2 linked regions of the Zymomonas mobilis subsp. mobilis ATCC 10988 genome follow. The protein of the gene in region 1 binds, or shares a complex with, the protein of each later gene. Links are inferred from orthologs where the notes say so. Each region holds a gene or a part of one and is shown in the gene's direction. Other genes may lie near its edges. The genes, in order: ccmA and ccmC.

Region 1 (3,086 bases):
TCGCTCGCTACAAGTCAATCCGATGCCTAAAGGGCAATTGGTGCGGACATATGATAGCGACGAATTTTCTGATGGCACTTTGCGAGTGATGGAACGGGATGTCCGCTTACCCGGTTCGTCTGTTTTATGGCGATTCCAAGTCGCTGAAATTCGCACTTCTTTAGACAATCAGATTAAAAAATTACGCCATACCCTTGTGAAAGCCTTTTTGATTTTAGGCACGGGGTTGATTGTTATTACCGTTTTACAGGTGACGATCGGATTATGGCCGCTGCGGAAATTAAGGCGCGAGATTAGTGCTGTCCGTAATGGTCAGGCTTCACGTATTCATGACCGGATGCCGAATGAAGTCGCCCCTTTGATTGAAGAATTGAACGCTTTGTTGTCTCATAACGAGCGGCAAGCCGAAGAGGCTAGGCGACATGCTGGTAATCTGGCTCATGCCTTGAAAACGCCGTTAACGGTTGTGACTAATGAGGCGAATGCCAATAGCGATGCCTTGAAAGAAGTTGTTTTGCGGGAGGTGATGACCATGCGGCGGCATGTCGATCATCATTTGGCGCGAGCGCGGGCTATCGGACGGCGGGGTAATGCCCAAAGCCAAGCAGAGGTATGGCCTGCTTTACTGGCGGTAGAACGCGCGGTTACTCGGCTTTATCCTCATGCAACGATTGATCTTGCAGGAGTTAAGGACGCTGTTGTCAGAATAGAAAGACAAGATCTGGACGAGATTTTGGGAAATCTTATAGAAAATGCTGCTAAATATGGTCAGGGACGCGTTTTTGTTACGGTAGAAAAACAGGGTAAGTCGGTTGAAATCCTGATTGAAGATGATGGCACGGGTATTCCTGAAAATCTCCGTGGGCAGTTGTTTAAACGCGGGGCGCGTTTGGATACAGATAAACCCGGGACTGGGTTGGGGTTGGCAATTGTTCGCGATGTGGTCGAAATTTATGGCGGCAGTGTTACTTTGGAAGAAAGTGAAGATTTAGGTGGCCTGTTTGTCCGTCTGGCATTGCCATCAGTACATTAAATTCACGATTTGATGGGATCCGCATAAAGGGTTTTGCATAGCCCTGCTATTTGTCTGTTCTGATAGACAAAGTATTATTTTGAAACGGTATCTTTCTGCTCTCTTGGTTTTTCTGTGGCGTTAAGGTGCTTTAGCTTGGGGTAGTGTCAAGACATAGATTTTTGATATTGTTTTCTATCCCTTTGGCGGGATCTTGTTGGGGAGAAAAAGGCTGTCCGATTTCGGGAATGCAAGGCTGGCGTGTCATGACGTGAGTTGTTTGAGAGGCGACCGCTTACTGTTTACCCATTTGTCTTTTGAAGTGAAGGCTGGGGAGGCCGTTTTAATAACGGGGGCAAATGGTATTGGTAAAAGCAGCCTTTTGCGTCTGTTGGCGGGTTTTCTGAAACCTTTTTCGGGTCATGTTAAAAAATGGGGTCGGGTGGCTTTTGCGGATGAGGCTTTGGCAATGGATCGGCATTTGCCTTTAGAAAAAGCCTTGGCTTATTGGGCGGCTTTAGATGGTGTTTTGGGCGCTGAAAAAGAAGCAATGGCGGTGATGGCTCTTGATAGATTGGCGGATTCACCTGTCCGTTTGCTCTCCACTGGGCAGCGTAAAAGAGCTGTGTTGGCGCGTTTGTTGGCAAGCCAGGCTGCTATCTGGTTGTTGGATGAACCGGCAAACGGGCTTGATGCGGCTTCTGTTAGGGCTTTGATCGAAATGATAGAGCACCATCGCCAAAAGGGCGGGATTATTTTGGCTGTTAGTCATCAAGGGCTTGATATGGCTGATTATAAAACCTTGTCTTTAGAAAATTTCGTAGCGAATTCTGGCCAGTCATCAGGTTTCTTTGACCTTTTGGATGAAAGTCATTTCTCTTGATCCGGCTTGTTTTATTAATTCGTCGGGATTGCTCAATTTTGATCGGGGCAGGGGTATTTCTACCTGTCTTGTTTTTTTTATTGGTTGCCGTTCTATACCCTTTCGCGGTGGGCAGTGATCCCATAATTTTATCGCGTACTGGTAGCGGAATATTATGGGTTGCCGCTCTGTTAGCTTCTTTGTTACCCATTGACCGTTTGATTATTCCCGATGTCGAAAATGGCTTTTTCGATCATTATGCGGTGCGCGGGATTAGCGAAGAATGGATAGCTGTGGCGCGTATTATCGCCCATTGGGTGAGTTTTGCTGTCCCTTTAATGGTGGCGTTGTTACCCGCCTCGGCTTTGCTATCTTTGGATTGGTCTGTTTTCTGGAAATTGGAAGCCGGATTTTTATTGGCTACTCCTGGACTGGCCTCTTTGGGGGTTATGATTGCCGCTTTGACGGCAAGGATAAAGTCCGGAAGTGGGTTGGCTGCTTTACTTTTATTGCCTTTGGCCGTGCCGCTCCTCATCTTTGGCGCGGGGGCTGTTGATGGTCATCAGCCTGGGGCCTTCCTATTATTGGCGGCTTGTTCGTTGTTTTTGCTTGCTGTCGCGCCTTTTGTCATCGGTGCCGCTTTGCGCATCGGACAAGATGGGTAAAAGGCTTACTGTATCGATTTAAGGCAGGCTTTGTGGTTGATAAAATCGAGATAGAGGTCAGCTTTTTCGAGGATGGATGCTCCGATAGTCATCGTAGGACGCCGTCTAGTATCTTTGAGGACTAATTTTTGTCTTTTTCTATAATTGATCCCATCAATAGATAAATCTGATTCCACGATATAGGCTGGATCAGTTATTTTATCTTTAGTAATGTCGGTGAATTCATCAATAATTTTCTTTTGTTTTTCAAATAATATTTGTTCTTCTGGCGTAAATTCAGATTTGAACTGTAGTAAGTTAAAATCGGTGTTTTCTTCAGAAAGATCTATGGCAACTAGATCGGTTCTACCTTGCCATGTAATGGGGTATTTGAGTGCTTGGTAATCTCCTTCAAATGTACTTCCAAGATGAATGTCCTGTTGACAGTTACAGTTGATATTTTTGCCAAAGGTCATCTGCTGTTTATTTATTTTGATTTTACCCAGTTTTTGAAGAACCATCAGCCCCAAATAGGCTTTTTTTGTAGTAGTAAAGAGAACGGGAACGT
Region 2 (3,090 bases), 870 kb from region 1 along the record:
GCCTTGGGGGCCTTTTAAAACATCAATATGATCAACATCCAAAATGTCAGATGTGGCCTGTGCGCCTCGGGATAACACAACGCCATCAATAACCGTCGAAACAGAAGGCTCTAACCCGCGGGAATGGGCAACGGTGCCGATACCTCTGATAAAAATCGATCTATCTTTTGAAGAAGGAGCCGCACTAAAACTGGCAGAAGGAATAAAAGCCAACATACCCTGAAGATCGTGGACATTCAGCTTCTTGACCTGCTCTTTTGTAAAAACCGAAGTCGAAATCGGTGTCTTTTGATTGACCTCAAATCGACTTTTTGCCGTCACCTGAATCGTTTGTTTGTCTTCTGATACCTTGTTATCAGATGCCTTTGCATAAATAGGCGTCGATAAAGGACAGGCTATTATCAAAGATGACGCTATAGCCAATTTTCTTCTCATGGGTTCCCCCCTCCTCCGGTCCCTCAACCTCCCTAAAATGATTTCCTTCACTGACTTTAAAGACAACAAACAATTTATTTAATCACAGTAAATTATTCTTTCATTTTATATTTTGGTAATTTTAAAATCTTCGGAAAAGGGGAAATTCTTGCGGGAAAAAATAGATGAAATTTTCGAGAAATTTTTCTTTTTCATTTTTCCTAAAAATTAAAATTTTTACTTAAAAAATAACTTTAATTTAAACTTAAAATAAAGAATGAATTAAAAATTTAGATTTAAATTCCAAATTGCTTTTAAAAAAAGAAATGGATTTTTATGGCAAAATCAAAAGAAAATGATCTGATACCGGAATGGTGAAATCAGGCTTGGACATTGATAAATAGATATCTAAAAACGCATTATTTGATAAGGAAATATCCTCCTTTTGTGCCATACCGCCCATATTTTACGACAGATTTTTCTTCTGGAAATAATCCAAAAGACATAAAAGCACGGATAATATCGGAAGATTTTTGGAAAAATGATAAAGCCCTGATTGTGGGTCAATCTATCTTATTTTTGTTTTTTAAGGGATAAAGAATGCCAAGGATAACCATCCTATGATAAGACTTGCAAATCCCCATTTTTTTCTATCCCTAAGCCGAAAATTAACGCCATGGCTTGGCCTTGCGGGTATTCTTTTCAGCCTCGCTGGCATTATCGGCGGCTTATTCGTGACCCCGCCTGATTATTTACAGGGGGAAACCGTCCGTATTCTCTATATCCATGTGCCAACCGCATGGCTTGCCATGGGTGGCTGGAGCAGTATTGCCTTGGCCTCTTTGGTGCAATTTATCTGGCGACATCCTTTGGCGGGCATTGCTGCCAAATCCATGGCTCTACCGGGGGCAATTTTTACAGGACTTTGCCTTATGACCGGCTCAATCTGGGGAAGACCCACTTGGGGAACATGGTGGGAATGGGATGGTCGTCTGACCTCTGTTCTGGTGCTTTTCTTTCTCTATCTTGGCTATATCGCTTTATCCCGATCAGTCAGCAATTACAGCACAACCTCGCGCATACCGGCAATTTACGCCTTACTCGGTGCGATCAATTTGCCGATCATTCATTATTCTGTTTTGTGGTGGCGCACACTCCATCAAGGCCAAAGTATCAGCCTTACCCATTCTTCCATTGATCCATCGCTTTTATGGCCGCTGCCTTTGACTTTGATCGGCTTTTCCTGTCTCTTTGCGCTTATAACTCTTTTCAGGATGCGTCTTTTGCTTGCCAATGCCCAATATGAAGCTCGTCTCCGGCGGATGGCTGCCTTATGAATACGGCATCCCACCAATGGCCTTTTGTGATTGCGGCCTACAGCCTTGTTATAACCGTCACGCTTATCGCTTTATTCGGTAGTTGGTATCAGATGCGGCGGGCAGAAAAACGTCTGATGAAACTAAGCCGAGCAAAAAAAGATTCACCGCGCAAGGCCTGACCCAAAATAGACGGAGATATAAAGTGCAAGCCAAACATCAACGGCTTATTCTGGGGATTATCGCGCTTGCGGCGGTTATAGCTGCCGGTTTTTTGGCACTTGTCGCCTTTAAAAAGCAGGCTGCCTATTTCTTCACGCCCACAGATGCCGTCAAGGCGCATCTGCCCGTAAACCGGAATATCCGCTTGGGAGGAATGGTCGAACGCGGCTCGCTCATCCGTGAAAAAGACGGGGTAACCATCCATTTTCGGGTGACGGACGGTTACCAGAAAATTGCGGTTTCCTATCGCGGAATAGTGCCAGACCTTTTTCGGGAAGGTTCCGGCGTGGTCGCTGACGGTCATTTTGACCCATCCGGCTCTTTCATGGCTGAAACCATCCTCGCCAAACATGACGAACGCTACATGCCGCCGGTGACTCAACAGCAGGCGGCCGCGACCCAAACGACATTACAGGAAAAATGATGTGATTGCCGAATCCGGTCTTATCTTTTTGTGGCTCGCCGCCATGATGGCCTTGTTGCAAGGCCTCTTTGGCCTGTCTGTTCTGAATAATCGCCTTGATGACGTCTTCTCCGGTGCCGTCAAAATAACAGCCCTTATCCAAGCCGCCTTGGCGCTATCCGCTTTTGCAATGCTGCTTTGGTTGTTTATGCGGGTGGATTTATCGGTAACCTTGGTCGCTGAAAACGATCATTGGGCAAAACCGATGCTTTATCGTGTGGCTGCCAGTTGGGGCAATCACGAAGGTTCAATGCTGCTTTGGGTCACTATTCTCAGCTTTTGCGGGGCTTTGCTTGCGCTTTTTGGCGGGAAGATCGACCAGAAATTATTATCTTTGGCTTTGGGATCGCAAGCCTTTCTAGCCTTAGGCTTTTTTGCCTTTTTGCTCTTTGTTTCCAATCCTTTCGCTCGCCTCAATCCACCTGCGACAGAAGGCCTTGGCTTAAATCCGCTGTTACAAGACCCGGGATTGGCCTTTCATCCTCCAACGCTTTATCTTGGCTATGTCGGCCTATCGGTCGCTTTTTCTTTTGCGGTCGCCGCTTTACTGACAGGGAAAGCAGATCGTGCCTTTGCGAAAGCCATGCGCATTTGGGTTCTAGGCGCTTGGGTTTTTCTGACTATCGGCATTACCGCAGGCAGCTATTGGGCATATTACGAATTGGGCTGGGGCGG

The links.
Region 2: the proteins of ccmA (region 1) and ccmC are in contact, whole or in part, in a solved structure (PDB 8CE8), measured with the Escherichia coli proteins. The link is inferred for Zymomonas mobilis subsp. mobilis ATCC 10988 from one-to-one orthologs.

What each region holds. Positions count from the first base shown.
Region 1 is NC_017262.1:962,080-965,165, forward strand. The notes cover bases 302-3,062. They hold ccmA (heme ABC exporter ATP-binding protein CcmA), read left to right. Parts: upstream 302-1,229; coding sequence 1,230-1,895; downstream 1,896-3,062. Other genes in these bases: ZMOB_RS04225 (ATP-binding protein), read left to right, coding at 302-1,033; ZMOB_RS04235 (heme exporter protein CcmB), read left to right, coding at 1,895-2,539; ZMOB_RS04240 (retropepsin-like aspartic protease), read right to left, coding at 2,545-3,062. Outside these bases: more of ZMOB_RS04225, read left to right, coding at 1-301; more of ZMOB_RS04240, read right to left, coding at 3,063-3,086. UniProt on the Escherichia coli protein: Part of the ABC transporter complex CcmAB involved in the biogenesis of c-type cytochromes; once thought to export heme, this seems not to be the case, but its exact role is uncertain. Responsible for energy coupling to the transport system.
Region 2 is NC_017262.1:93,185-96,274, forward strand. Bases 128-2,892 are described here. They hold ccmC (heme ABC transporter permease CcmC), read left to right. Parts: upstream 128-1,034; coding sequence 1,035-1,751; downstream 1,752-2,892. Other genes in these bases: ZMOB_RS00435 (TonB-dependent receptor plug domain-containing protein), read right to left, coding at 128-435; ZMOB_RS10220 (hypothetical protein), read left to right, coding at 1,748-1,912; ccmE (cytochrome c maturation protein CcmE), read left to right, coding at 1,936-2,376; ZMOB_RS00450 (heme lyase CcmF/NrfE family subunit), read left to right, coding at 2,378-2,892. Outside these bases: more of ZMOB_RS00435, read right to left, coding at 1-127; more of ZMOB_RS00450, read left to right, coding at 2,893-3,090. UniProt on the Escherichia coli protein: Required for the export of heme to the periplasm for the biogenesis of c-type cytochromes.